DNA from 3 places in the Mesobacillus boroniphilus genome. Region 1 is predicted to be linked to each of the others. Evidence: riboswitches for the same ligand, from Rfam matches in the RefSeq annotation. Region 1 holds a riboswitch; each other region holds the start of a gene.
What was found. Region 1 has a riboswitch for S-adenosylmethionine ahead of DYI25_RS16130 (methionine ABC transporter ATP-binding protein). Riboswitches for the same ligand answer to the same signal wherever they lie in the genome.

Region 1 (10,245 bases):
CTGCTTCTAATCTATATGGAGGTACTTACAATCTATTTGCTGTAACCCTGCCTAAGTACGGAATAAAAGTTCATCTAGTCGATTCAACTGACCCTGACAATTTTAGAAGGGCAATCACTCCGAAAACAAAAGCAGTCTATGCAGAAACAATCGGCAATCCAAGTCTCAGGGTCCTGGATATTGAAGCTGTTGCGGAAGTTGCCCACGAAGCTGGTGTTCCGCTGGTTATCGATAACACATTTGCAACACCATATCTTTGCCGGCCAATTGAACATGGCGCAGATATCGTCATCCACTCGGCAACCAAATGGCTATTAGGAAATGGCACTGTCATGGGCGGGATCATTGTGGATGGAGGGAAGTTCGATTGGAAGTCTCCTAAATTCCCAGGCTTCAATGAGCCGGACTCCAGCTACCATAACATTGTGTATAGTGAGGCAATCGGAGCTGCCGCATATATCGTTAAGGCAAGAGTCCAGCTTTTACGTGACCTTGGACCGGCGATCAGTCCTCAGAGTGCATTCCAATTCAATCTTGGGGTAGAAACTTTGCATGTACGGATGAAGGAACATGTTGTGAATACATGTAAAATCGTAGAATACCTTGAATCGCATCCTGCTGTTACCTGGGTCAGTTATCCGGGGCATGAATCCCATCCTGATAAAAAACTCGCTGATCGATATCTTCCGAAGGGAGCCGGAGCAGTTGTCATATTTGGAATCGAAGGTGGCAGGGAAGCCGGGGCAAAACTGATAAACTCATTAGAATTATGGTCCCACCTTGCGAATGTTGGTGATGCAAAAAGCCTGATCATCCACCCAGCAAGCACAACACACCAGCAGCTAGATTCAGACGGTCTTAAAGCAGCGGGAGTACCTGAAGATTTAATCCGACTTTCCGTTGGGATTGAAAATGTCGAGGATATAATTGAAGACCTGGAGCAGGCAATCGAAAAGGCGACCGGTGTGCCAGGAATCCCGGCAAGGGCTTAAATATCCATAATATCCTAAAAAATATTTAAAAATAATTTTTATTGACACTCTTTTTTACTACGTGCTACAATCACACTCGTAACTTAAAACCGATTAGATAATTTAATAGCGTGCTCTTATCAAGAGAGGTGGAGGGAAGTGCCCTATGAAACCCGGCAACCGTCAGTAAGCATTGCTTGCTGAAATGGTGCCAATTCACACAAAGCAGATCGCTTTGGCAGATGAGAGAAAGGAATCCACTATTACTATGCCTTTCTGCTCACTTGCAGGAAGGCTTTTATTTTGCCCTTTTCGAAAAAATGCTTAAAAGTTATAGCCGAAAAGCTTGTTCGAAAAGATTTTACCACAAGAGCACAATCTTCCCGTTTAGGATAAGAGACTATTGCCCGTTTTCGCTGAGTTTGAATTTTTTCGGTTAGGGAATGGGAAACTAGATTGATAACCTTCTTATTTTTAGGGAAATTTAACGGTTTTAATAAGTGTGTAATACTCGGTTGCAAAGAGGGGGAGTCAATTGATTACGATAAAAAATGCCAGAAAGATTTACCCTTCCAACAAGGGAGAGGTTAAGGCGGTAGATGATGTCAACCTTGAAGTCAAGGAAGGCGAAATTTATGGAGTCATCGGCTACAGTGGTGCCGGCAAAAGTACTTTGATCCGGATGCTGAATGGCTTGGAAATCCCGACATCAGGCTCTGTAGTAGTAGCTGGCAGGGAAGTTTCAAAGATTAAGGGAGCGAAACTGCGTATGGCTCGCCAGGAAATCAGCATGATTTTCCAGCATTTCAACCTGCTCTGGTCAAGAACAGTAGCAGAGAATATCTCGTTCCCGCTTGAAATTGCCGGAGTGCCAAAGGCTGAGAGAGAGAAACGGGTAAAAGAATTAATCACACTTGTAGGTCTTGAGGGCCGGGGAGATGCCTATCCTTCACAGTTAAGTGGCGGTCAAAAGCAGAGGGTTGGAATCGCCAGGGCTCTGGCTAATAACCCTAAAGTACTTCTTGGGGATGAAGCAACTTCAGCGCTTGATCCGCAGACGACTGACCAAATCCTTGATCTTCTTGTGGACATCAACAAGAGGCTGGGTCTTACGATTGTCCTGATCACTCATGAAATGCATGTTATTAGGAAGATTTGCCATCGAGTCGCTGTAATGGAAGGCGGAAAGATTGTTGAAACAGGACCTGTATTGGAAGTGTTTAAAAATCCTCAGCAGCCGATTACGAAAAGATTCGTCCAGCAGGTGACAGAACCGGAAGAAACAAAGGAAACAGTTGACCACTTGCTTGAGCGATATCCACACGGTCGCGTTGTACAGCTGACATTCGTAGGTGAAGGAACAGAACAGCCTCTGATCACCAACTTGATTCGTGAGTTTTCAATAACGGTCAATATTGTCCAGGGGAAAATTTCGCAGACCCAAAATGGTTCGTATGGAACTTTGTTCATCCATCTTGATGGTTCCGAGGGCGAATTGGCTCGGGCAATTGAGTATATCGGCCAGCATGAAGTCGGCGTGGAGGTGATCTCAAATGGTTGAAACATTGTTCCCGAATGTTAACTGGGACCGAATGTGGGAAGCGACAGTTGAGACACTATACATGAGTGCCATTTCCGTTGTGGCTACCTTCATTCTTGGAGCAATCCTTGGACTGCTGCTCTTTTTGACCTCTAAGGGCAATATATGGGAAAACAAACCGGTCAATTTAGTATTGAGTGCGATCGTGAATATTTTTAGGTCAATACCTTTCATTATTCTAATCGTCCTTTTAATACCTTTTACAAAGTTCATTATTGGAACGATGATTGGGGAAAACGCGGCATTGCCAGCATTGATCATTGGGTCGGCTCCATTTTACGCAAGGATGGTTGAAATTGGCTTGCGTGAGATTGATAAGGGAGTCATTGAAGCAGCAAAATCAATGGGAGCCAAGACGACGACGATTATCTGGAAGGTGCTATTGCCGGAATCGATGCCAGCACTGGTTTCCGGTATCACGGTGACGGCAATCGCGCTAGTCAGTTACACAGCGATGGCCGGGGTCATCGGAGCAGGCGGTCTTGGCAACCTGGCATATATGGAAGGTTTTCAGAGAAGCCGGAACGATGTCACCTTGATGGCGACAATCGTTATTTTAATTATCGTGTTTATAATCCAGTTTGTTGGTGATTTCTTCACTAGAAAATTAGATAAAAGATAAAGGAGAGATTTGAATTGAAAAAATGGTTATTAGCTCTATTAGCATTAGTTTTAACTGCAGGACTTGCTGCTTGCGGAACTTCTGAGGAAAATACTGGAGGAGAAGGCGGCGATGAAGAAAGCAAAAAAATCGTCGTCGGTGCTTCAAACGTACCGCACGCTGAAATTTTAGAAGAAGCTAAATCGCTTCTAGAAGAAAAAGGTTTTGAAATGGAAGTCAAGACATTCAATGACTATGTTGTTCCTAACCAGGCTCTTGAGTCAGGAGAGCTAGATGCAAACTACTTCCAGCATATCCCTTACCTTGAGTCACAAATGGCTGAACACGGCTATAAGTTTGAAAATGCTGGCGGAATCCACATCGAACCAATCGGTGTCTATTCTCAGGAGCACACTACTCTTGACGATTTGCCAAAAGGTGCCCACATTATCATGAGCAGCTCTGTCGCAGACCATGGCCGTATCTTGACAATGCTTGAAAAAGAAGGCTTGATTACTCTTAAAGAAGGCGTAGATAAAGTAAAAGCGACTGTTGATGATATCGCAGAAAACCCTAAAGAATTGAAATTCGATACAGAATATGAAGCAGCATTGCTTCCACAAATCTTCAACAATGGCGAAGGCGATGCCGTTTTAATCAACTCTAACTATGCAATTGACGCTGGATTGAACCCATTAAAGGATTCAATCGCAATCGAGGAAAGCGATTCTCCATATGTGAACGTAATTGCCGTTCGTGAAGGAGACAAAGACAAGCCGGCAATCAAGGCGCTAGTTGAAGTACTTCATTCAAAAGAGATCCAGGATTTTATCCTTGAAAAATATGATGGTGCTGTCGTGCCAGTCAAAGAATAAATTTTCGAAAGAAGCAGGCGTGCAGCCTGCTTTTCTTTTTTGCCGCATAACCGACTCCGAAATTTAACATACTAACCGAGAAAAAAGCAGAATGGAGTGGAAGCAATGGAGCATCATTATGAACCTCGAAATTCAACAGAAGCAGCTCTTCATGAATATAAGCAAGGACTGGGAGTTTTTACCCAAAAAATGCCTGAGCTCGCCAGCCATTATAATGCGTTCACGGAAGTTTGTTTCCAGGAGGGTACATTGACGCAAAAAGAAAAGCAATTGATTGCTTTAGGGATTTCATTGTATTCACAGGATGAATATTGCATTATCTATCATTTAAAAGGCTGCCTTGACCAGGGGGCGACTGAGGAACAAATTCTGGAAGCTGTTGGAGTTACAGCAGCATTTGGCGGCGGTGCGGCAATGAGCCAGGCCGTGACTCTCGTCCAGGAAGCAATGGTCGAACTGAATACTTTGAAGCAGTAAAAGCTGTTTATTAAAGATAAATTGGCTGTTAAGTAACAGGATAGGCTTCATTTGGGAGGAATTTGCCAGTATTCTACGAATGCCAGAGCTGAAGTAGCGTTAAGCCCCCTTATTCCACCACATCCAAAAATTAACGGTTTTAAACGCTTTGATAGTGGTAAACAAAAGGTGTTACCATTGCAATAACAAAAAAACGCTTATTAAAGCGAAAAACCGAAGGGATGATTCACTATTAGTCAGCTAAAACTGAACTACACAAGTGAAATGGAAAAAGCGATGCATGGAGCTCATGGAATTAGTTACGAGGTATACAGCATGAACCATGACGCAAGAATGGAAGTCGAAAGAAAACGTGAAAGAGACTATATCAAAAGCCAACGGATGGTCGCTGACCTAGACAGAAAAGTTCACTCATAAGCAATAGAATATATAATAGTAGAAATGCTTTGGAACCAGTGTGATTTATGCACTGGTTTCTTTATTATGTGATTAACATGAAGATGTTTTGAAAGCACCTGTAGGATTTGTTTTTTGAGATGTCTAGATTGTCATGTCCCCGAGCTGTTGTGAGGGGGAAAAACGAGAAGCTGTCTGGATCAAGCCGTTATTATGACAGGTTTGAGGTGTTAGGAGGAAATGCTGTCAAGAAAAGGCTGTTATTGTGACAGCTTCGGGGTTTCAGAGTGAAAAGCTGTCAAGAAAAAGCCGTTATTGTGACAGGTTTGAGGTGTTAGGACGAAAAGCTGTCAAGAAAAGGCTGTTATTATTACAGGTTTGAGGTGTTAGGACGAAAAAGCTGTCAAGATTAAGCCGTTATTATGACAGGTTCGAGGTGTTAAGGCGAAAAGTAGTCAAGAAAAAGCTGTTATTATGACAGGTTTGAGGTGTTAGGACGAAAAGCTGTCAAGAAAAGGCTGTTATAATGACAGGTTCGAGGTGTTAGGAGGAAAAGCTGTCAAGAAAAGGCTGTTATAATGACAGGTTCGAGGTGTCAGGAGGAAAAGCTGTCAAGAAAAGGCCGTTATTATGACAGGTTTGAGGTGTTAGGGCGAAAAGCTGTCAGAAGTAAGTCCAAGTTCAGACAGGTTCGGCGCCCAAAGAGGGATGCTGACCGAACCAGGAGTGACTTCGGCTTCTCGGTACATTTTTTTATAACAGAAGGTAAAAAATAAAATGATGTACAAGCTTTGAGCGGTTATCCCGACTTTAAATTGCTTGGTCTGTTAAAATGAAGTAGTAATTTTGCAGTCGCCTTTCAGCGAGCTGAAAGGCGGGGGCGGGGGAAGTGGAAGGAAGACAAGGGGATCAATCTGCAGATTTAAATGTATATCAGAATTCCTGCTGATTTTGGGCTCACTGTCGTGAAGCTAACGCTTCACTGGCTTTCCAGCTGGCGCTGAAAAGCAGCCGAGTGGAAATGAAACGCTGCGGGCAAATGAATTTGCTCGGTCGTTTCCTTCCCACTCGGCATGAGCCAAAAATCTAGGTAGTTGTTGCTTTGCAACTTGACAATAATCTACAGGGTTCGTTGTATTTCTTTCCACTTCTAAAGTGTTGCTAACACTTTCTATTTGTTATAAGATTGTAATGAGAATAAAATGAGAATAGAGCTTTTGACGGCAAAAGTCGGCTTAAAATCTTTTCTATATTGACGGAGGTATTATTATGGCAGGATCTGTATTATCAATTAAGGACCTTCAAGTTGAGATTGAAGGCAAGCAGATATTAAAAGGTGTGGACATTGAAGTTAAAGGTGGAGAAATCCATGCGATCATGGGACCGAATGGTACTGGTAAATCTACTTTGTCTTCTTCAATCATGGGACATCCTAAGTATGAAGTAACAAATGGAACAGTTACGCTTGATGGCGAAGATGTTCTTGAAATGGAAGTTGATGAGAGAGCACGTGCTGGATTGTTCCTTGCTATGCAATATCCAAGCGAAATCAGCGGTGTAACGAATGCTGACTTCCTACGTTCTGCTTTGAACAGCCGCCTTGGCGAAGGTAACGAAATTTCACTTATGAAATTCATCCGCAAGATGGATAAGCAAATGGAATTCCTTGAAATGGACCTAGATATGGCACAGCGTTATCTGAACGAAGGTTTCTCCGGCGGTGAGAAGAAGCGTAACGAGATCCTTCAATTGATGATGCTTGAACCAAAAATCGCAATCCTAGACGAAATTGACTCAGGACTTGATATCGATGCATTGAAGGTTGTTTCTAAAGGAATCAATCAAATGCGCGGCGAAGATTTCGGCTGCTTGATCATCACTCACTACCAGCGCCTTCTTGATTACATCACTCCTGACTATGTTCACGTTATGATGCAGGGCCGCATTGTGAAGTCCGGCGGACCGGAGCTTGCACAGCGCTTAGAAGCAGAAGGATACGACTGGATTAAGAAAGAACTAGGCATCGAAGACGAAACAGTTGGGCAAGAAGCTTAAGCGTTGGGGGGATTTATAATGACTACGGAAACGAAATGGGCTTTTGACCAGGATTACATTACTTCCTTCTCAAAAGAAATGAACGAACCGGAATGGCTGACAGAGCTTCGCACACAGTCTCTTGCAAAAGCAGAAGATCTCTCTATGCCAAGACCGGATAAAACAAAAATCGATAAGTGGAATTTCACTCAGTTTGAAAAACTGCTTGTAAAAAGTGATGTTTTTTCATCCATCGAAGAACTTCCTGAAGATGTAAAAGCGCTTGTTGACCAGGAAGCAAAAGAAAACAGCCTATATGTGCAGCGCAATAACAAGCCTGCGTACCTCCAGCTTTCAAAAGAAATGCAGGAGCAAGGCGTTGTTTTTACAGATATTTTCACAGCAGCACGCGAATACAGCGACCTGCTGAAGAAATACTTCATGACGGCTGTGAAAAACGACGAGCACCGCTTGACTGCTCTTCACACAGCATTCATGAACGGTGGAGCTTTCCTTTATGTTCCTAAAAATGTTCAGTTGAACAACCCAATCCAGGCAATCTTCTTGCATGATGATGCAGAAGCGAACCTGTTCAACCACGTGCTTGTTGTTGCGGAAGATAATAGCTCTGTAACTTATGTTGAGAACTATATCTCAACAACTGGCAAAGTGAACGGATTGGTAAACATCGTAACGGAAGCAATCGCAGGACAAAATGCGAAAATCCAATATGGTTCAGTTGATACACTGGCTGAAGGACTTACAACATATGTGAATCGTCGCGGTCATGCGGGAAGAGATGCTCGTATCGAGTGGGCTCTTGGCATGATGAACGATGGCAACACAATTTCAGAAAACACTACGAACCTGGTTGGAGACGGCTCATACGGCGACACGAAGACAGTTGTTGTCGGACGTGGAGAGCAGACTCAGAATTTCACAACTAGCATCATCCATTTCGGTAAAAATTCTGAAGGCTATATCCTGAAGCACGGTGTTGTGAAGGATAGCGCGACGTCTATTTTTAACGGAATCGGAAAAATCGAGCACGGCGCTTCCAAATCAAATGCTGTACAAGAATCACGCGTACTAATGCTTAGCGAAAAAGCACGCGGGGATGCTAACCCAATTCTTCTAATTGACGAAGACGATGTAACAGCAGGACACGCGGCTTCTGTTGGGCGCGTTGATCCATTGCAGCTTTACTACTTGATGAGCCGCGGTATTCCGAAGCACGAGGCAGAGCGCCTTGTTATCCATGGATTCCTTGCGCCAGTTGTAAATGAGCTTCCGATCGAGGGAGTTAAAAAGCAGTTGGTTGAGGTAATCGAAAGGAAAGTTAAATAATGAACGCCCGCGAAATTCGTGAATTATTTCCGATTTTAAATCAGGAAGTCAATGGCAGCCCGCTTGTCTATCTGGACAGCGCGGCGACATCACAGAAGCCGGTGCAGGTTATCGAAGCGCTGGACAAATATTATCGCGAATACAACTCTAACGTACACCGCGGTGTCCATACTCTTGGAACAAGAGCCACTGACGGTTACGAAGGAACAAGGGAAAAAGTCCGAAAGTTCATTAATGCAAAATCAATTGAAGAAATTATTTTCACTCGTGGTACTACTACTGCAATCAACACGGTAGCTGCAAGCTATGGCCGTGATAATATCAAAGAGGGCGATGAAATCGTCATCTCTTACATGGAGCATCACAGTAATATTATTCCGTGGCAGCAGGTAGCAAAACAGACGGGTGCAACATTGAAATATATCGATCTGCAGGAAGATGGCACGATTTCACTTGATACTGTAAGAGAAACGGTTACAGAGAATACGAAAATCGTCTCCATCATGCAGGTTTCCAACGTACTGGGTGTCATGAACCCAATCAAGGAGATTGCCGAGATTGCCCACCAGAATGGTGCGATTATGGTTGTCGATGGCGCTCAAAGCGCTCCGCATATGAAGATAGATGTTCAGGACCTAAACTGCGATTTTCTCGCTTTTTCCGGACATAAGATGTGCGGGCCGACTGGTATCGGCGTATTATATGGCAAGAAGGCACTTCTTGAAAAAATGGAGCCGGTTGAGTTCGGCGGTGAAATGATTGATTTCGTAGGTCTGTACGAGTCAACATGGAAAGAGCTGCCGTGGAAATTCGAAGGCGGAACTCCGATCATCGCTGGTGCGATCGGTCTTGGTGCCGCAATCGACTTCCTGAATGAAGTTGGTCTCGATAATATCGAGAAGCACGAACACGCTCTTGCGGCTTACGCGATGGATAAAATGTCTGAAATTGAAGGCATGACCATCTATGGACCGAAGGAAGCCGGCAAACGTGCTGGACTTGTAACATTCAATATTGATGACGTGCATCCACATGATGTGGCAACTGTTTTAGATGCTGAAGGAATCGCCGTCCGCGCGGGCCACCATTGTGCACAGCCGTTGATGAAATGGCTGAAGGCATCCGCCACAGCACGTGCAAGCTTCTACCTGTACAACACAGAAGAAGATATTGACAAGCTCGTAGCCGGTCTTGTCAAAACAAAGGAGTATTTCAGCGATGTCTTTTAATAATTTAGATAACCTTTATCGGCAAGTTATTATGGATCACTATAAGAACCCTCGCAATAAAGGTGTTTTGGAAGAAGGCAGCCTGACTGTTAATATGAACAACCCGACATGCGGCGACCGCATCCAGTTGACGATGAAAGTCGAAGACGGAAAGGTAGCGGACGCAAAATTTGAAGGGGAAGGCTGCTCGATTTCCATGTCCTCTGCTTCAATGATGACGCAGGCGGTCAAAGGAAGAAACATCGAGGAAGCTTTAAAGCTTTCAACGGTTTTTTCTGACATCATGCAGGGAAAAGATTATGAAGAGGATGACCTTGACCTCGGGGATATCGAAGCACTACAAGGTGTGGCGAAATTCCCTGCAAGGATCAAATGTGCTACTCTTGCATGGAAGGCAATGGAGAAAGGCCTGAAGGAAGAGGAAGACAGCCAATAAGAAATCATCGCATGGTGATTTCTTTCCGAAAGGGCTGCGGGGGATTGGCCTGCAGCGAACAACTACAAAGCAGGAAACCTGGTTTCCTTGCTTTAAGAATGGAGGAATTCGACGATGGCTAAAAAAATGCCAGAGATCGGTGATTATAAGTACGGATTTTCCGACAAAGACGTTTCCATCTTCCGGTCTAAGCGCGGCCTGACGCGTGAAATCGTTGAAGAAATTTCAAAAATGAAGGAAGAGCCCCAGTGGATGCTGGACTTCCGTTTAAAATCATTG
Region 2 (10,245 bases), on a different contig from region 1:
GACATGGAACGAATCTCAAGAGAGTATGCCGAGAAAGGTCAATACTATAAAAATCTTAAGAACAAAGACGAATGATTGGTTAAACAAATTCCACATCAGTCCGATATTAATTTATATATTATACCCTGAAATTTTTGAAATATGCGGACGGGCCAGGTGATAGATGTGGATATGTTATATATATCAATTGCGGCAATTGTACCGCTGCTAGTCTTGTTTTTTCTGTTGATCCGAAAACAAAATAGCATGATCAAATCCATTTTGATGTTCATGTTTGTTTTTTCATCTGTGGCAGGTGCCTTCCTGCTCGAGAACATGCAGGCTTCCCATGTCGCAAAAGCTGTCCAGTCGGTCAAGGAATGGCTTGATGAGCCTGAGCCCCAGGCGGCACGTGCACCAGATGTAATAGAAGAATACAAACCTGAAATCATCCCAATAAAAAACCAGGTACTTCTGGATGCGCCGATCATCTGGCAGATGCCTGAGCTCCCAAGAGGTTGCGAAGTCACGAGCCTGGCCATGCTTCTGCAGTACCAGGATATCAAAGTGGACAAGCTGACACTTGCCAGGGAAGTAAAGAAAAACCCAGCTGAATACCGTCTCAATAATGGCAAAATCTATTTTGGTGATCCAAATGAAGGTTTCGTCGGCAATATGTACACGTACACTCAACCAGGTCTGGGTGTCTACCATAAACCGATTGCTGAATTGGCCGAACAGTACCTTCCCGGTAAAATAATAGATCTGACCGGCGCAGAATTCCAGGAACTTAAAATCCAATTATCTGATCAACGGCCAGTATGGATCATTACGAATACGGAATATAAAAGATTGGACGATAGCTTTTTCCAAACATGGTATACACCTAATGGGGAAGTCAAAGTTACAACAAAAGAGCATTCCGTTTTGATTACCGGCTATGACAAAAGCTTTATCTACTTCAACGATCCGTTAACTGGTGAGAAAAATAAAAAAGCACCCATGAAAGACTTCGTGGAAGCCTGGGTGCAGATGGGAAGGCAAGCAGTTACCTACCTTCCCTGATTTTAAGATTGTAAAACTTTCTGAGCCTCATACTCCTTTTGGAAGGAGTATTTTTTTTCGACATAAACATCATGCCACATCATGAACATCAGTACTGTCCAGATTTTACGGCTGTTGTCAGCCTTGTTCTGGCAGTGGTCATCCAATAGCTTCAATAAGTACGACTTATTGATAAGATGCTCTGTGTTGCTTTCCTTGATGATGTTCTTCGCCCAGTCATTCATTTCTTCCTTCAGCCAGTGGCGAATCGGCACCGGGAATCCAAGCTTTTTGCGTGTAAGAACGTGATCAGGTACAACCCCTTCAGCCGCTTTCCGCAAAATGTACTTGGTTGTGTTGTTAGCTGTTTTCAAGCTTGTAGGAATCTTTGAAGCTGTTTCGAAAACAATCTTATCAAGGAATGGTACGCGAAGCTCCAAAGAATGAGCCATCGTCATTTTATCAGCCTTCAATAAAATGTCGCCCCGCATCCAAGTGTGTATATCAATATATTGCATTGTATCAACCGGATCGTAGCCTCTGCTCTCGCGATAAAGAGGCTTCGTGATATCCCTGTAATCGTACTGTCCATTATAAACATGGAGCAGCTCGCTCTTCTCTTTTTCAGTGAACATCTTCGCGTTTCCAATGTAACGCTCTTCCATTGGTGTCACGCCGCGTTCGATGAAGCTCTTGCCCTTCATGCCCTCTGGCATCATTTTAGATATGCCCTTTAGCATGGACTTTCCTACCTGTGGGATCTTGTTGAACATTTCAAGGTCCTGCGGTTCACGGTAAATGTTATAACCGCCGAACAGTTCATCCGCACCTTCTCCGGAAAGGACAACCGTTACATGCTTCCTTGCTTCACGGGCAACGAAGTACAAAGGTATAGCGGCCGGGTCAGCAAGCGGGTCATCCATATGCCACATAATCTTCGGAAGTTCATCCATGTATTCCTGCGGACTGATCACATAGCTGATGTTTTCAACACCGAGTTTATCAGCCGTTTCCTTAGCGACGTCAATCTCGCTGAAGCCATTCTGTTCAAACCCAACAGAGAATGTCTTGATTGAAGGATGATACTGCTTCGCAATCGACGCAATGATCGAGGAATCAATTCCTCCAGAAAGGAAAGAGCCAACTGGCACATCACTGCGCATGTGGATTTTCACCGATTCAAACAGGACATCCCTGATCTCCTTCGTGAATTCATCCTCGGTCTTATGGATTGGCGAGAAGCTGGCTTTCCAGTAACGCTTGATTTCCATCGGCGAACCGATTCTCTTTGTAAAATAATGCCCTGGCTCAAGCTTGTAGATGCCTTCAGACATTGTATTAGGTTCTGGAACGAACTGATACGTTAAATAGTGCTGAAGTGCCTTGTAATCAAGAACGTCATTCTCAAGTGCTAGCAGGATGCTCTTTTTCTCAGAACCGAAGAACGTGCGGTCGCCATCTTCAAAGTAGAAGAAAGGCTTGATGCCGAAATGGTCACGCGCACCATAAAGAACCTGCTCCTGTTTATCCCAAATGACAAACGCGAACATTCCGCGCAGCTTGTCGACAGCCTGTTCTTTCAGGTGGCTGTAAAGAGCAATGATTACTTCGGTGTCAGAGTGAGTCTCAAAGGTCAGGCCTTCTTCCATCAACTCTTCACGAAGCTCAAGATAATTGTAGATTTCCCCATTGAAAATGATCCAGTAGCGCTCATTTTCGTAGGTTAATGGCTGATGGCCAGCCTCAAGGTCAATGATGCTCAGACGGCGGAAGCCGAACTGGATATGCTCGTCATAGAAATACCCATCATCATCCGGTCCACGATGGGTGATGATGTCATTCATATTTTTAAACAGCTGCTTATCATCGCTGCTGAATTCCTGTGCATTTTCATGTACACAACCGATAAAGCCACACATTATGTACTTCACCTTCTCCATTTCAGAAAAAATTTATTGTTATTTTCCAGTGATTTTACTATCTAAAAACATACCATCTAATACTATCATTAATCGCAAAATTTTTGCAGTAAAATCTGAGGGAAATTTAAGGTAATACTCTATTTTACACCTTTTGGACCATTCGCAAACCTGAGGAATTTCTGCCTCTCTCCTGATTAGACGGCAAATAATAAGGGGAGTTACATATTTCTATGCAACTCCCCTTTGATTTTATTTTCCTTGAGCTTGAGTGCGAAGTGCCTCAGCCTTGTCTGTACGCTCCCATGGAAGGTCAACGTCAGAACGGCCGAAGTGTCCATAAGCAGCTGTCTGCTTGTAGATTGGCTTGCGCAGGTCAAGCATGTTGATGATACCAGCCGGGCGAAGGTCGAAGTTGTTTTCAACAACGTCGATCAATACGTCTTCGCTCACTTTGCCTGTACCGAATGTATCGATTGAGATGGATACCGGACGGGCAACACCGATTGCGTATGCAAGCTGAACTTCAACTTTGTCAGCAAGACCAGCAGCTACGATGTTCTTAGCAACGTAACGTGCAGCGTATGCAGCTGAACGGTCAACTTTTGTAGGATCCTTACCAGAGAAAGCGCCGCCGCCGTGACGAGCGTATCCGCCGTAAGTATCAACGATGATTTTACGGCCAGTCAAACCAGCATCACCCTGTGGTCCGCCGATTACGAAACGGCCAGTTGGGTTGATGAAGTATTTTGTATTTTCGTCAATCAATTCTGATGGTACAACAGGATTGATGACATGTTCTTTAAGATTGCGCTGGATTTGCTCAAGCGAAACTTCTGGGTGGTGCTGAGTTGAGATAACGATTGTATCGATGCGGACAGGCTTGTCGTTCTCATCGTATTCAACTGTTACCTGAGTTTTTCCGTCTGGACGAAGGTAAGGTAGGATTTCTTCCTTACGTACTTCAGTCAGGCGGCGAGAAATCTTATGTGCCAATGAAATCGGTAGAGGCATAAGCTCTTTTGTTTCGTTGCAGGCAAACCCGAACATTAAGCCCTGGTCTCCAGCTCCGATTGCTTCGATTTCTTCATCTGACATTTGGCCTTCACGTGCTTCAAGAGCCTGGTCAACACCCATTGCGATATCAGCAGACTGCTCGTCGATTGAAGTCAAAACTGCGCAAGTTTCAGAGTCGAAGCCGTACTTAGCGCGAGTGTAGCCAATTTCCTTAACTGTTTCACGAACAATTTTCGGAATATCTACGTATGTAGATGTAGTGATTTCCCCTGCAACTAGTACAAGGCCTGTTGTAACTGATGTTTCAGCAGCAACACGGGCGTTAGCATCCTTAGCAAGGATCGCATCCAAAATCGCGTCAGAGATCTGGTCGCAAATTTTATCCGGATGGCCTTCTGTTACTGATTCAGAAGTGAACAAACGGCGTTTGTTTGACATCTGAGTTCCTCCCTCATTTATAAAAATAGATCGAGGCTGTCCCAATACAGACCTCGGGTTGATACGGTACTCATTCCCTATGTAGTATGAAATAAACGCTGAGTTTTTATTAGAAAAATTTGTTTAAGATTCATGGTGAATTTCTTTTTTCCTAATTTCACCCACGGGAGCAATGACACCTAAGAAGGCAGTCCATCAGCATTTCCATGCATCGGACAGAAAAAAGCAATATAAAAAACCTCTCCAATTACGAGGAAAGGTTTAAGCTTAAATCCGCGCCTTTCGCTCTTATCGTTCAAGGGCAGTTCCCTTGCGTCAGGTTAGCACCTTTGCCCGGAAAAGATCAGCAATCAAAAGCTGTTTTTTTCTCGTTTGCAGGTTGCTGGGTTTCATTGGGCCTGTCCCTCCACCAGCTCGGGATAAGAGAGTATCCGTTCAAGTCCAAATCATAACGAAACTAGAATTGCATGTCAATGATTTTCTCATTAAATTTGTCGATTGTTGTTGAAAGTTTTTTTGTAATGCTCTTTTCTCAAACTTTGTTGCTATTGACTACAAAATAGGAGTGAATGAACTATTTTTCTACTCAAAGTAGCCTCATGTTATGAGAAAAGAGCATACAAACTTAATACCGAACTACAAAATTGCGTTCTATTACGTTAAAATCGGCTTTAGGATTTTAACAACACTCTTTACGAAAACAGCCTTTTGTAAAATAAAAAGGTCACGAAAAGGATCCTTTTCGCTTGACTATATAAAGAAAGAATTATATAACGCAAGTTAGGTACAAGGTAATTTTTCTATTGATTAGTATAGATTAATTGAACAAATGTGTTATACTAATACCGAGATGTAAACACTTACAAATTATCAATATTTTAAAAAAGGAAGGTATTCTCCGATGAATGTTGTAGGAATATCAAATGAACTTTCAGCTTTATTAAAAGGAAGCAATGTCCAGGTCCAGTTATCCGTTCCCCAGCTTGTTGAAAAAGTCCTGAACCGCAACGAAGGACTCCTGACTTCAACTGGTGCCGTAAGAGCAACAACTGGTAAGTATACTGGCCGTTCACCTAAAGATAAATTCATTGTCGAAGAAGAATCCGTGAAGGATAAAATTGACTGGGGCTCTGTCAACCAGCCGATTTCCGAGGAATCTTTCACAAAGCTATATAATAAGGTATTGAATTTCCTAAAAGAAAAAGAGGAATTTTTTGTTTTCAAAGGCTTCGCAGGTGCTGACACAAAATACCGCCTTCCAATCCAGGTCATCAATGAATACGCTTGGCACAACCTTTTTGCACATCAATTGTTCATCCGTCCAAGTGAGGAAGAGCTTGTTGACCATGAAGCAGGATTCACGGTCATCTCAGCGCCGAATTTCAAAGCTGACCCAGAGGTTGATGGCACGAATTCCGAGACATTCATCATCGTTTCCTTTGAACAGCGTGTTGTACTGATTGGCGGAACTGAATATGCAGGAGAAATGAAAAAGTCGATTTTCTCTGTCATGAATTACCTTCTGCCTGAAAACGGCATCCTTTCCATGCACTGCTCTGCAAATGTGGGACGCGAAGGCGATGTTGCATTGTTCTTCGGCCTTTCCGGAACAGGAAAGACAACTTTGTCTGCTGATAACAATCGCCGCCTGATTGGTGATGACGAGCATGGCTGGTCAGCTAACGGCGTCTTTAACATCGAGGGTGGATGCTATGCAAAATGCATCAACTTATCCAAAGAAAAAGAACCGCAAATCTTTGATGCAATCCGGTTCGGATCTGTACTTGAAAATGTCGTTATCGATGAAGAAACGCGTGTAGCGGATTATGATGATGGCAGTCTTACAGAAAACACTCGCGCTGCCTATCCAATCCAGGCAATCGATAACATCGTGGATCCGAGCATTGCCGGACATCCAAACGCGATCGTATTCCTGACTGCTGATGCTTTCGGAGTCTTGCCTCCAATCGCTAAGCTAACGAAGGAACAAGCAATGTACCATTTCTTGAGCGGATATACATCAAAGCTAGCTGGCACGGAACGCGGCATCACTTCACCGCAAGCAACGTTCTCGACTTGCTTCGGCTCACCTTTCCTTCCGCTTGCAGCAACAAGATATGCGGAAATGCTTGGTGAAAAAATCGATGAGCACAACGCTAAAGTATTCCTTGTCAACACAGGATGGACAGGCGGAGAGTACGGTACTGGAAGCCGCATGAAGCTTGCTTTCACGCGTGCGATGGTCCAGGCAGCACTTGAAGGTGAACTGAACAATGTGGAAACAGTGAAAGACGAAATCTTCGGCCTTGACATCCCGCTTCATGTACCAGGTGTACCGGACGATGTCCTTCAGCCAGTCAAGACATGGAGCGACAAAGACGCTTACTTTAAAAAAGCCAACGAGCTTGCTGGGAAGTTCCGTAAGAATTTCAAGAAGTTCTCGAACGTACCGTCAGAGATCGAAGAAAAAGGCGGACCAACAGCGAAGTAATAAGAAAAGCGCAAGCGCCTTGGTCAGCCCCGACAAGCGCTGCCCGCTCGATAACGCCACATCGTGTGGCTGGCGGGTCTAGCACATCCTGTGCCACGGAGGGCCAACCGGTGAAGTCGTTCTTTGACTTCATTGGGCGGACCGAAACCGAAAAGTTTAGCCGACTGTCCAGAAACGCAGAAACTGGAGACTCCGCCGGCAGAAGCGCTTTTCGCTTCTGCCGGCGGAGTTGAAGTTTCGGAGTTTCTAGGAGGCGACACTAGACAAGCGACTCGAGGGGCTAGGCGCTGGAGCTGGACAATTCTCGAAGTAAAATCTATCCTTTCTTATCGCATAATGGCCATTTCCAATTGGAGATGGCCATTTTCTTTTCAACAGTCTATTGTTGCCGTGATTTATGTTGATAGCAATTCATACTAATTACTTCTGTTTCTTAAAGCTTCCCTATCAACATTTTGTGGAGGCTGTTCCATCCATCTGTTATCAATCATTATTTTAATCCCGTCATTTGCATATTGAAGGATTTCAGTCACAAGCCTTGTGTAATGCCCACCTAGATCTTTTCTTAGGCTCGCTCCAATTGCAGTTCCATAGCCACCAACACTGATCGCATCCAGACTGTTGGTTTGAAACATCATTAGCTTATCTGAAAAAGGCGGTACAATTGATTGAGATATCGCTGAATCCCAGGTACTTGGTAGCGGAACTCCATCCTGTATTAATATTTCTCTAAAAACAGTTTCATGCTTAGCGGCTATTTCAGAACCTCTCTCCATAAATTTCCGTACCTCTGGTGATTGGGCTGTTTGAGAAAAACCTGCTAAAAATGTCCTGCCAATGGAATTTGTCTCTGTATTTTTAGATATATGAGCCAGTTCTACAGCGGTTAGTGGGCGATGTCTTCCCATTAAACTGGATAAAAAGGATTCATCCTGTAAATATTCTGCTTTCTCCATTGGAGGTATGATTGGCGAACGTACAAACGTGCCTTTTTTTAAAAGTAAATCACAAGAATCATTATAAAGTTTCATAAATATCTTAGAAGTCTTCGAAAATAATTCTCTGACATCGTTCCTTGCCAATACTTCGAGAAATGCTGCTGATGCCACAGTTCCTGCCGAAGCCATGTGTTTAATATACCGAAGAGCAAAAAGGTCTGAATACACCCGGCCTGCTTTTAAATTCACGTCTTCCTGAGTAAACCCGATAGGCAGTGCATGATGATCTTTTTCAAAAATGGATTTGACTTGATCCACTACAAATTTGCAATTTGATAACGCATCATTTATGATATCCGTCATTTCGGTATCTTCATTTACCTTTGCAAAATGCTGTACGATGCAGTGAGCCATTGAATTTTGCATATACGCTCCCCACATTGCGGCTACTTCTGATGAAGTCAATTGAGGGTTATGTTCCATTTCAACTCATAACTCCTTCTTTTTTCCTTATTTTTCGCCAAAAAAGAGATAATATTCGTTGATAAAACCTAAGTATTATTGTCAAAGAAATAATCGATCAACATTCAGAAATTGACTGTAAAGAAAAAAACAGAGCACATAAAGTGCCCTGCTTAGTTGGTTGAGTTCAAGGATATTAATTGATACGTAAGTGTTGTTGTGTTTTCTGTCCATTCTACTTTTTTGATGACACCTGTTCCGGTAAGGTCACCTTCGATTGTCTTTTTGACTTCTAGTGGAATGTCAACTGGATAAAGCCTGTAGCCTTCCTTGGTCAAAGAGAAGTAATTGTCTTCGAGCCGCTTTTCCCGGCCCTTTGTGACGATCATTGTATTCAACTCTAATGGCATTCCCATTGTACTCGCTCCTCTAATGTTCATCATTAACTTCACTTTATTTTATCATTGTTGTTCGGGTGATTTCATCCAATTCGTTAAATCGGCGACAACTTTCCGATTCATTACTGGCGGAAAGTAGTGTGTGTAGTCATCAAAATACCAGCTTTCTACAGGCATGTCCATCTCTTTTAGACGTTTCTCGATTCGGTATGAGTGTTCCGCCGACACATTGCGGTCGTTGCGGCCGTGGATCAGCAGCACTGGCGCTTTCAGGTTTTCGATTTCGTATAATGGCGTCCTGAATTTATACCGGTCCGGCACCTTTTTTGGTGATCCTCCGATTACCCTTTTCATCATCCTGCGCAGATCCTTTCTTTCTACATACGTTAAAAACATATCTGTTACCCCTCCCCAAGTAACAACCGACGCCGTCTCCGGAAATTCAATGGCAGTCAGCAAAGCCATCAAACCTCCGCGTGAAAATCCAAAAACATGAATCCGATCGACCCATGGCAAAGTTTGCAGCAGCTTGAATCCAGCAAAGGCATCTACCCGGTCATCACCTCCAAAGTCCTCATCTCCTTCCCCTCCCTGGTTCCCCCGGTAAAAAGGAGCGAAAACTGTGAAGCCTTCAGACGCAAATTGGGCAATCCGAGCAGGCCGCACCTTGCCTACATTTTTGATGCCACCCCGCAGATACAGGAATCCTTCTGTCCCGCTTCCATCAGCCGGCTTGGCCAGCAGTCCTTTTACACGAAGTCCGCCTGCATAATAGGTCACCATTTGCAGCTCGACGGACGGATTGGGGGAAGGAAATTTATAAGCTGAGATTATTTGCCCATCGTTTTCCAAAGTAATCACTCCTCTTATATGAATTTCTTTAAATTTGGTTACTGGGCATTCACACATTTTTAGGTGATTCATACGATACTGTAAGCCCAATTTAAGACAGATTTCTAGGAGGCATCATGATGAAAAAATGGTTCAAAGCCGGTTTTGCTTTATTTTTGATTACTGTACTTATTATACCTCTTGCTGCTTGCAGTCAAGACAAGGTACAGACTGTCAAAGTGGCCGAGGTAACGCGTTCGATCTTCTATGCTCCTCAATATGTTGCCCTTGAAAAGGGATTTTTTGAGGATGAAGGATTGGAAGTTGAATTAACAACTACTTGGGGCGGCGACAAGACCATGACAGCCGTGCTCTCGAACGCAGCTGATATTGGACTCGTTGGTTCTGAGACGTCAATCTACGTCTATGCCCAGGGATCAAATGACCCAGTCATTAACTTTGCCCAGCTGACGCAAACCGATGGCACCTTCCTTGTTTCCAGAGAAAAAATCGATGATTTTTCATGGGATCAAATAAAAGGAGCCACCTATCTCGGTCAGCGAACAGGCGGGATGCCGCAAATGGTCGGTGAATTTGTACTTAAGAAGCACGGCATCGATCCAAAGTCAGATTTGAATATGATCCAAAATATTGATTACGCGAATATTCCCAACGCCTTCGCTTCCGGTACCGGAGATTTTGTCCAGCTATTCGAACCGCAAGCTAGC
Region 3 (10,245 bases), on a different contig from region 1:
GTTCCATCAACTGTAAAGAACTTGCTCATTGCTTTGTTCATCATTGGCAGGTATTCCTTGAAGTATTGTGGATAGGTCTCAAATGTATGTGCTGCATCCTTATATTTTTCAAGGTCCTTAATGATGAAGCTTCCGAATAATGCTTCCTTATAGCGATTCAGGCTTCTCTCACTGAAGTCGCCATCTTTTTTGGCCTCAACGATTGCTTCTGCAGCCATTTGTCCCGAAGCCATCGCCATGTTAGAGCCCTCACGGTGAATGGCATTGACTAGCTGGGCAGCATCTCCTACTACAAGCACACCATTGCCCGCAACTCTCGGAACGGAATGGAATCCTCCTTCAGGTATCAAGTGAGCCAGGTACTCTGCTGATTCCCCTCCCTCGAGATAAGGACGGACCATTGGATGTTTCTTCAAGTAATCAAGCAGCTCATATGGCTTTAACTTGGCTTTGATCATGCTTGATAGTGTGGTTCCAACTCCGATGTTCAAGCTTTCTTTGTTTGTATAAAGGAAGGCAGTACCAAGATTGCCCTTGGTTGAATCACCAAAAATCTCAATCGTTGTTCCGTGATTTCCTTCGAGATTGAAGCGTTCATTGATTTTGTCCTTCGGCAGATTGATGACTTCCATAACCGTCAGGGCAACTTCATCAGGACGGAATTCCCTGTGGAAGCCAAGCTGCTTGGAAAGCAGCGAGTTCACTCCGTCTGCAAGCACGACAACGTCTGCAAATGCTTCTCCATCAGGGCGATCGGTACGCACACCTACAACCTTGCCATTTTCTACGATACATTCAGTGACAACCGTTTCATTTATCAATAATGCACCTTGTTCAACTGCTTTTTGTGCGAACCATTGGTCAAAATGCGCACGCAGTACTGTAAAGTTATTATATGGTTCAGCTGCCCATTCAAGACCTTTGTAACCTAACTGGACAACTGATTCTTTATCCATCATCCAGAATCGCTGTTCAACTACAGGCCGCTCCAAAGGCGCTTCCTTCCAAAACTCAGGAATGATGTCCTCCATCTGTTTGCGGTAAAGGACTCCACCCATCACATTCTTTGAGCCTGGGTATTCACCGCGCTCGATCAACATTACTTTTAGTCCGTTTTTGGCACAGTTGTAGGCACATGAAGTTCCAGCAGGGCCGGCTCCTACGACGATTACATCAAATTTTTCAGACATAGCTCATTTCCCCGCCCTTCTCTTTGCTGAGCTCTTTGAACTGCTTAATTAGTTTCGGCACAATTTCCATTGCATCGCCGACAATGCCATATGTGGCAACATCGAAAATTGGAGCATTCGCATCCTTGTTGATTGCGATGATCAATTCAGAATTCTTCATTCCTTCTACATGCTGGATTGCCCCTGAGATGCCAATGGCAAAATAGATTTTCGGAGTGACGGTCTCGCCAGTCTGGCCGATTTGCTGCTCATGCTTCAGCCATCCTGCCTCAACGACATCCCTTGTGCCCCCGACACTAGCACCAATTACTTCCGCTAACTCATGAATTAGCTGGAATCCCTGGATGTCGCCTAATCCTTTTCCGCCGGCCACGATGACATGGGCTTCTGCAAGGCTTGCTTTTTTTGTTACATCCTTCACAATTCTAAGCACTTTTGTACGCATATCTTCTTCCCGAAGTTCTAACTCTTCTTCAATGATGATTCCCTTCCTGCCTTCATCTGGTTCGAGGGCTTTCATCACCTTAGGCCTTACCGTTGCCATTTGCGGCCTGTGTTTCTTACATAGAATGGTTGCCATTATATTTCCGCCAAACGCAGGACGGCTTGCCTCTAGCAATCTTTTCTCAACATCGACATCGAGCATCGTCGTGTCTGCTGTCAAACCTGTACTTAAATCCGTTGCAACAGCACTCGCCAGGTCTTTTCCATTTGGTGTTGCTCCATAAAGGAAGATTTCCGGTTTATATTTTTCAGCCAGTACACAGACACCCTTCATATATGATTCAGTCCGGTAATTCTTAAGGACCGGATGATCAACGACATATACTTGATCTGCACCAGCATAGATAACTTCATTAGCTAAAGGCATGACGCCTTGCCCGAGCATCACTCCGGAAAGCGGCACTTCCAGCTTGTCTGCAAGCTTTCTTCCCGCACCTAGCAATTCCAGTGAAACCCCTTCAATCGTTCCATCATTTACTTCAATGAATACCCAGACGCCCTGGTTTTCTTCCATTCTGTTATTCCCCCTTTATTATCGGAATCAAGAGTTGGCTGTTTTTAATTTCAATAAATCTTTTCTTTCCATTAAAATTCCCATAAGCTGTTCTACTTGAGAATCAGGGTTGCCTTCAATTCTCTTTCCGCCTTCAAGCTTTGGCGGACTGAACATCTTGCCGACAATCGTTGGAGATCCTTTTAATCCCAGCTGGGTCTTATCAACATCCTCAAGATCGTTCACAGACCAGATGACCGGCTCATATCGTGCTGCATTGATCATATTTGTAAGCGGCGCATACTCTATGTCATTAATCTCCTTTTCGACAGTCAGTAAGCAAGGAAGCTGTGATTGAAGAACCTCGTATCCATCTATTTGCTTACGTTTGATATGAACATATTTCTCTTCTTTATTAACCTCTGAAACTTCAATAACATTCGTAATTGGCGGTATATCAAGCCTGCGTGCAATTCCAGGTCCTACCTGTCCTGTGTCACCATCAATCGCATGCTTACCGCAGATGACCAGGTCTATCGGATTATCCTTCGATATTTTTTCCAGCGCTTTGGAGAGCGCATAGCTTGTAGCCAGGGTATCTGCACCCGCAAACGCCCTGTCTGAAATCAGGTATCCCTGATTTGCGCCAATTTCAACACTTTTCTTAATAACAGCTACAGCCTGTGGCGGTCCCATTGAAAGAACAGAAATCGTTCCGCCTGTTTTGTTCCTGATCTTGACTGCTTCCTGTACGGCGTGAGCATCATAAGGGTTCAAAATTGCTGGTGCGCTTCGCCTGTCCAGAGTATTAGTCTTAGGATTGATTTTGATGATCTTTGTATCGGGCACTTGCTTGACACATACGACAATGTGCATACTCTCTTTTCCCCTCCTCAAAATGAAAAACTATTAACTTGTAAGCGGTTACTTTTAGCTGTTTTCGTTTAAAAACCGTTTTCCATAAAAGATGGGAAATATAATAAGGAAGGAATTTTTGATACCAAGAAAATCCTCCTGATTAGATTGCAATTGCCCTTTCAGAAAACGTGTATGGTGAAAACAGCTTCAATAAAGGCTAATATGACTTTTTTTGGAGTTCCATCCAGTCAAATACTTTTCACACAGCCTTATATAAATAAAATGCTATGTAGTACGATATATGAATCGCATTACAAGCATAGTACCAACAATTAAAAAAGTAGATAACAAAGGTTTGTAAAAAATGAGGTTAAAACATTCATGAACAAAAATAAACTAATGTATAAAATGGTAATGTAGTTGAAGTAAACTTGTTGGGGTGCGTTAGCAAAATGATGATAAAAACCTATCTATGTTAAAAATATATAAAATAAGCATATAAAAATATGATAAAAATCACACAAAGTTGTATTCTCGTGAAAATTTGAGCAAATTGTTAAAATTAAGTACAACTGCCTCGGCAGGAGTTGGAAAGAACTTTGGTGCTTTATGATCGGGGAGCTTCCTCTGGGTACTGTTGATTGGATTAGGACATATGGGGAATTTATTCTTTTTTTCACAGAACACTTCCACCTCCAGGAAAATGAAGGGCAGCAGCCCAATGGGCAGGTGGAATGGGGACGGTAATGAAAGGTCTGCCACCTATTTCTTTATAGTCAGCCTGTTATTCATTGTTCTTCCTTTAGAAACAATGTAGCCACCGCCGATTTTCAGGCAGTGGCTTATTTATCCAAACGTACGATTGAAAAATTATGCAAGTGATAAGATATATTGTTTCTTTGTGAGCAGAATCATTTGTCTAAATAAAACCTTTGCTTTTTGACGCTGTATTTCTGTCTCTTTGCATAAAGTTTGATATTCATAGATGAGACGGTCTAGTTCCTGGCTTCGATAGATTGTTTCGTCACTCGTGTATCCAGTTTCCATAGCAGCAGCCACCATCAATTCCCTAACGCGATCAATTTCCTTCAACAAAGCATTTTGCGATTGATACACTTCCATATCTCCTCTACTACTTTAATTCCTTAAACAAATAAAAGTTTACTTGAGAATTATTGCAAATGCTTGTTTGATTGTAAATAGTATCGCAAAATAAGACAATTTTCATAGCAAAAATTTTTTTCTTCGACAAAGTTTGCGATCTGTGATGCTTACTGGCTGACTTTTTCCTCTTCGTAAATTGGCACCCAGCCCTCAGTTGTAACGAAAATTCTTACCGCAACTACCTGGCGGTCATCCTGAAGCGTGAAGTAGTGACGAGTGTTTTCAGGAACAGAGATCAGGTCTCCTGGATTAAGGAATACTTCAAAAAACTCTCCGTCCTTGCCCTGAATGACAAATACTCCATGGCCGCTGACAATGAATCTTACTTCATCATCCGTGTGATGGTGTTCCTGCTTGAAATTCGCAAGCAACTGGTCAAGGTTCGGTGTATTGTCTGATAATGAAATGACGTCCTGGGCCTTGTAGCCTCTGCGTGCGGAAATGTGTTCAATCTCCGTTTTGAACGCTTCAAGGATTTGCTGTTTTTCCTCGTCAGTTAACAGGAACTTTTCCTGAAGGTTTGCTGGCAGCTTATTGATCTCCCACTTTTCATAGATAACTTCCTGTGCGTTCAGAAAAGCTTCTACCTGCTGCTCATCAACGATTCTCTCCTGTGTGTTTTGCTTTACGATAAATGCCATGTGAATCTCTCCTTTTTTAAAATGTGTATTATTTACCAAATGGAATCTGCTCTAAAGATCCTGAGTTAAACTACCTTGAACAATTGGAATGGCTTGTGCTCGAGTAATCTTAACTGGTAACGGAATAAAAACTCAGTAGCTTCGAGAATTTTTTTAGCTTCAAATGCGTTCCTGCCCCAGACTGTAATGCCATGGTTACGGATAAGGACTGCGCCAGTATCCCCTTTTACGTGCTCTGAGAATGACTTAGCAAGGCTTGGGATATGCGCATAATTTGGAATAATGGGAATTTTGAGGACGGCATCTTCCTCCCAAATATTGAAAGCCTTAATTAATTCCTGTCCCTGGAATTGCACCTCGCCCCTGTCTCCATAGACTTCGGAGATGACATTGTTATCAATCGTATGGACATGGAGGCTGCATCCAGCATTTGTCTTCTTGTATACCTCGACATGGAGCAGTGTTTCGGCAGAAGGCTTCAGATGTGTTTCCTCCACCGGCCGGCCGTATTGGTCAACAAGCAAAAAGTCTTCATCAGTTCTTTTCCGCTTATCCTTTCCACTTGCCGTCACAAGGAATTGCACCGGGTCGCTTTTCACTTTAATCGCAAGGTTGCCGCTAGTTCCCATGAACCAATCACGCTCTGCCAGTTCGGCCTTTACATCCGCCAGTTCTTCCCACTTCGATTCTAAAATGCTCATCCCTTCACCCCTGTCTCAGTTTTAAGAGCTTCAATACAGTCGTAAAAAGTTTCAAATGGTCTATGTGGAATCTCCCACTCTTCACATTTATCTTTCAAGTAATCTCTAGCCAGCACAAAATCTGCTTTTTTTGCCGCTTCAAGATCCGTCACGGAGTCACCGATGACGATTTTATAAGCTCCAGTTTGTTCCAGCTTTCTCATGATTGATGGTTTGCAGCAGCCGCAATCATTTGAACATTGATCATCGCAGCTGTTTGGCCACTCAATTTTTATTGTTTTTCCAGAAAAATCAGAACTGTTACAGTAAACGCCATCTATTGGGCCAAATTGTTGAATGATAGGTTCTATGAAAAAATCAATGCCGCCGCTTACGATGTATACTGGTATTCCTTCCTTGCTGGCATAATCCAGGAATTCCTGAAAACCATGGCGAATCCTCGCATTCCGGACCGCAAACTCAACGATTTCTTTCTTCGAGGTGACTGGAAGGAGGGAAAACATTTTCCCTACCCCTTCCCTTATAGAAATGGTGCGGTTAAGAACTGCTTCTTTTAATCCGTCCCAGCCTTCAGGCCCAAATTCATTCATGATTGCAATGATATTGTCCTTTTCGGTCACTGTTCCATCAAAGTCGCAAAAAATCACTGGCTGCCTCACTTTGCCACCGCCTCAGCCGAACCCCAAAGACTTATAGCAGTCTTTAACTCATCATGCTCAAGGGCGCCTTCTTCAAGTGATTTTCCTTGAAGCACTGTTTCAATTGCCTGCCTGAATGCCTTGCCACCGCCCTTGGCTCCACCAGGATGGCCATGAACGCCTCCACCTGCATTAATAATAGAATCTACTCCGAAATCTTTTACAAGCAGCGGGACCATTCCAGGATGTATGCCTGCTGATGGAACTGGGAAAGTCCTTTTAAATTGATCCTCAGCAGTCAGTGCCTCAGCTATTGATATTGCCTGCTGCTTTTCGAGCGCAACACTTCCATAAGGTGACGGAAACAGCGAGAAGTCTGCTCCGGCATAACGGAGTAATTTTCCCAGAAGCAAGGAATGTGAAAAACCATATTCATCTGCCGATGTAAGCGCGCCACTTACTGCAGGGTGAGCCATGATTGGAATGCCGATTTCGTCATCTTCCCTAAGTTCCTGCAAAACATCCAAGCCATAGGCAAATACATTGAACAAAAATGCGTCGGCTCCAAGTTCAGCCGCTTTTCTCGCTTTGTCCCTCAACTGTGATGTTCTTCCTGTCAGGTTGGCAGCATATAAGGTTCTGTGTCCAGTAGATTCATAGACTTCATCCAGAACCTGTTTCCCAAGAGCGATCCTCTTTTCGAAAGGAGTAAGCTCATTTTCAAAAAGGATTTCGTCATCCTTGATCAGGTCAACTCCTCCGAGGCTCTGTTCTTTCAGCTGTTTTAACAGAAAGTCCATATCACGTCCGATGACACCCTTGAAGATACTCATAAGCAATGGCCGGTCGTGTACACCAAGCTTTTTCCTGATTCCTTCAATTCCAAAGCGGGGACCAGGGAATTCTTTTTTTAATTCTTCTCCAAATTCAAGGTCGACCAATTTAACCTTGCCATCAAGCGAAAGTTTTCCAAATACCGTTGTTAAAATTGCCGGCAGGTCTGGTGAAAAATTGAGGGCAGGATAAGCGATTTTGATTGTTGCCACCGTCTCTGAATTGCTGTCCAGGCTTGAACCTTCTACAGATACAACTCTCCCCTTATGTTTTTTTAATTGTTTTTGGTCCAGTTCAGGCAAGTCAGTCCAGGATCCCACTGTCAATCCAAGGGCGATTCCCTCTGCTTTTTTCTCCGGGTTATGTTTAGCATCATGGACTATATATGTCGCTGTAATTTCACTCATTAAGATCAATCCCTTTCTGTTAGAAAAGCGCAAGCGCCTTGTCCAGCCCCGACAATCGTTGCCCGCCTAAAACGCCACGTCGTGTGGCTGGCGGGTCTAGCACATCGTGTGCCACGGAGGGCCGACCAGTGAAGTCGGTCTTTGACTTCATTGGCAGGACCGAAGCGTCTCGAGGAGTTAGGAGCCGCAGCTAGACAAGCGACTCGAGGGGCTAGGCGCTGGAGCTAGACATTAATCAAAGTGCAAAAAATAATAAAAAAACCTCTTCACAAAGAAGAGGTTAGAAAATACACTAAACTCTTCTCATCTTTCAGCTTTCGCTGCAAGAATTAGCACCGTGCCCAGCTAAATGCTGGATCGGTTGCCGGGCTTCATCGGGCTCGTCCCTCCGCCTGCTCTTGATAAGAAAATAATTTAATCAAGTTATTTAATTGGTTAAAGTAAATTTGTTAATTAGGATTATGTCAGGTTCATAAATCAATGTCAACTATTTTTTGAAAATTCCCAAGCTTTCAATTCTACTTACTGCCTCATACAATCTCTCCTCGGAAGTCAATAAGCCAACCCTTACAAAACCCTCACCATGTTCACCAAACCCTACACCTGGCGCAACAGCTATATGTGCTTTTTCAAGCAAGAAATCCGCGAACTCCACCGAAGTGAACGGTTCAGGCACATTCAGCCAGGCAAAAAATGAGCCTTTCGGAGCAGTCACCTGCCAGCCAATATTCGTAAGACCGTCAATGAGTATATTTCTTCTCGATTCATATAGATCATTTAACTCAGCAACGCATTCCTGCGATCCTAACAGAGCCTCTGCTGCCGCCTCCTGGACTGCACCAAACAAGCTGACATACATATGGTCTTGAAGCAAGTTGATCGCAGCAATCACACTCTTGTTCCCTGCAGCAAACCCAACACGCCATCCAGCCATATTATACGTTTTTGACAGAGTATAAATCTCGATTCCTACGTCCTTAGCACCTTTTGACTGTAAAAAGCTTTGTGGCTGGTTCCCGTCAAAGCCAATTGCTCCATAGGCAAAATCGTGTACTACACAAATCTCATTTTTTCGAGCCAGCTCGATTGTCCGATCAAAAAATTCTTTGTCGGCAACTGCACCTGTAGGATTATTAGGGTAGTTCAGGAACATCAGCTTTGCTTTATCCAATTCCCCCGCACTTAATTCAGTATAATCGGGCAGAAAGCCATTCTCTTCTCGGAGTGGCATGGTAACCATCCTAGCCTTTGCCAGTTCGACTCCAGACCAGTAGTCAGGGTAGCCGGGATCAGGAACAAGAATCGAGTCTCCAGGGTTCAACAGGCATTGAGGTATTTCTACCAGGCCAGCCTTGCCCCCGAATAGGATGGCAATTTCTTCTTCTGGATCGAGATCGACTCCATACTGCCTTTTATAAAATGCTGCTGCAGCTTCTTTTAACGAGCGCAATCCTCTGAAAGGTGAATACTTATGATTAATAGGGTTATCCGCAGCTTGCTTTAACTTTTCAACAATGTGCTGTGGAGTTGGTTGGTCAGGATTTCCCTGTCCCAGGTTTATAATGTCTGCCCCTTTTTCAGTATACGCGCCCACTTTTTGAACGAGTGAAGCAAAAAACTGCTTGGGCAGGCTTTTCAGTAAATCTGATTGTGCGAATTCCATGTTCTCACCTGCTTAGGAAATATATTAGTATTTAAAAATTTTAATTTGAAATTCTAGTCACAAATGATATAACGTAAATAGTAACTTGTAAAGATATAATTTTCAGAAAGTATGGCGGTGATGAATAATGAAATTTAAAATAGCATGCCTGCAAATGGACATTGCTTTTGGGAATCCTGAGCAAAATTACAAAAAAGCGTCTGAACTGATCGACCAGGCAAATGCTCAAAAGCATGATATCATAGTACTTCCCGAGCTCTGGACTACCGGATATGATCTGGAGAATTTAAAAAACACTGCAGATGAAAAAGCACAAGAAGCCAAAGTGTTTCTCAAGGATGCAGCCGTGAAATACAATTCCCATTTTATAGGTGGTTCTGTTGCCAATAAAACAGAAGCAGGCATTGAAAATACACTGCTTGTTTTCGACAAAAATGGTGAGCAGGCAGGAATATACAGCAAGCTTCACTTGTTCAAGCTCATGGATGAGCATCTGTATCTTGCTGCTGGAAAGGAAAAAGGGTTATTTTCTTTGGAAGGCCACAAATTTGCCGGGCTGATCTGCTATGATATCCGGTTCCCGGAATGGGTCCGTGCCCATGCACTACATGATGTTGAAGCGATGTTTGTTGTCGCTGAATGGCCAATCCAGCGTTTAGAACATTGGCGAGCATTGCTCATCGCCCGAGCGATTGAGAACCAATGCTTTGTAATAGCCTGTAACCGTGCTGGCTCAGACCCTAACAATAAATTCGCTGGCCATTCCATGGTCATCGGGCCATGGGGAGACGTGATTGCAGAGGGTGGAGAAGAAGAAGAAATCCTCCTGGCAGAAATCGATCTTGAGGAAGTTAAGGAAGCAAGAGGCAAAATTCCAATCTTCGCCGACCGCCGGCCTGAATTGTATTAAGAACAAAAAACGCAAGCGCCTCGTTGAGCCCCGACAAGTGCTGCCCGCCTAAAACGCCACATCGTGTGGCTGGCGGGTATGCACGTCCTGTGCCTTAGAGGGTCGACCGGTGAAGTCGGTCTTTGACTTCATTGGGGGGACCGAAATCGAAAAGTATAGCCGACTGACCAGAAACTAAACAAGCGATCGAGGGGCTAGGCGCTGGAGCTGGATTAAGAAAATTAATTATAGTTATCACAATG

Region 2: another riboswitch for S-adenosylmethionine. It lies ahead of metK (methionine adenosyltransferase); the one in region 1 lies ahead of DYI25_RS16130 (methionine ABC transporter ATP-binding protein).
Region 3: another riboswitch for S-adenosylmethionine. It lies ahead of mtnW (2,3-diketo-5-methylthiopentyl-1-phosphate enolase); the one in region 1 lies ahead of DYI25_RS16130 (methionine ABC transporter ATP-binding protein).

The regions. Positions count from the first base shown of each region.
Region 1 covers NZ_QTKX01000002.1:674,889-685,133, forward strand. The annotation lists gene DYI25_RS16125 (O-acetylhomoserine aminocarboxypropyltransferase/cysteine synthase family protein) at 1-992, shown strand, start outside; SAM riboswitch class I at 1,106-1,220, shown strand; gene DYI25_RS16130 (methionine ABC transporter ATP-binding protein) at 1,507-2,532, shown strand; gene DYI25_RS16135 (methionine ABC transporter permease) at 2,525-3,193, shown strand; gene DYI25_RS16140 (MetQ/NlpA family ABC transporter substrate-binding protein) at 3,208-4,047, shown strand; gene DYI25_RS16145 (carboxymuconolactone decarboxylase family protein) at 4,153-4,524, shown strand; gene sufC (Fe-S cluster assembly ATPase SufC) at 6,190-6,975, shown strand; gene sufD (Fe-S cluster assembly protein SufD) at 6,994-8,301, shown strand; gene DYI25_RS16160 (cysteine desulfurase) at 8,301-9,530, shown strand; gene sufU (Fe-S cluster assembly sulfur transfer protein SufU) at 9,520-9,966, shown strand; gene sufB (Fe-S cluster assembly protein SufB) at 10,081-10,245, shown strand, end outside.
Region 2 covers NZ_QTKX01000001.1:2,513,822-2,524,066, forward strand. The annotation lists gene DYI25_RS12785 (gamma carbonic anhydrase family protein) at 1-75, shown strand, start outside; gene DYI25_RS12790 (C39 family peptidase) at 172-1,044, shown strand; gene asnB (asparagine synthase (glutamine-hydrolyzing)) at 1,047-2,942, opposite strand; gene metK (methionine adenosyltransferase) at 3,195-4,397, opposite strand; SAM riboswitch class I at 4,683-4,823, opposite strand; gene pckA (phosphoenolpyruvate carboxykinase (ATP)) at 5,299-6,888, shown strand; gene DYI25_RS12810 (DUF3231 family protein) at 7,305-8,309, opposite strand; gene DYI25_RS12815 (DUF2584 domain-containing protein) at 8,462-8,704, opposite strand; gene DYI25_RS12820 (alpha/beta hydrolase family protein) at 8,750-9,538, opposite strand; gene DYI25_RS12825 (ABC transporter substrate-binding protein) at 9,658-10,245, shown strand, end outside.
Region 3 covers NZ_QTKX01000001.1:427,911-438,155, reverse strand. The annotation lists gene DYI25_RS02125 (FAD-dependent oxidoreductase) at 1-1,190, opposite strand, end outside; gene DYI25_RS02120 (electron transfer flavoprotein subunit alpha/FixB family protein) at 1,183-2,208, opposite strand; gene DYI25_RS02115 (electron transfer flavoprotein subunit beta/FixA family protein) at 2,236-3,063, opposite strand; gene DYI25_RS02110 (aspartyl-phosphate phosphatase Spo0E family protein) at 3,916-4,161, opposite strand; gene DYI25_RS02105 (1,2-dihydroxy-3-keto-5-methylthiopentene dioxygenase) at 4,317-4,850, opposite strand; gene DYI25_RS02100 (methylthioribulose 1-phosphate dehydratase) at 4,916-5,551, opposite strand; gene DYI25_RS02095 (2-hydroxy-3-keto-5-methylthiopentenyl-1-phosphate phosphatase) at 5,548-6,210, opposite strand; gene mtnW (2,3-diketo-5-methylthiopentyl-1-phosphate enolase) at 6,207-7,430, opposite strand; SAM riboswitch class I at 7,731-7,838, opposite strand; gene DYI25_RS02085 (pyridoxal phosphate-dependent aminotransferase) at 7,918-9,093, opposite strand; gene DYI25_RS02080 (carbon-nitrogen family hydrolase) at 9,221-10,003, shown strand.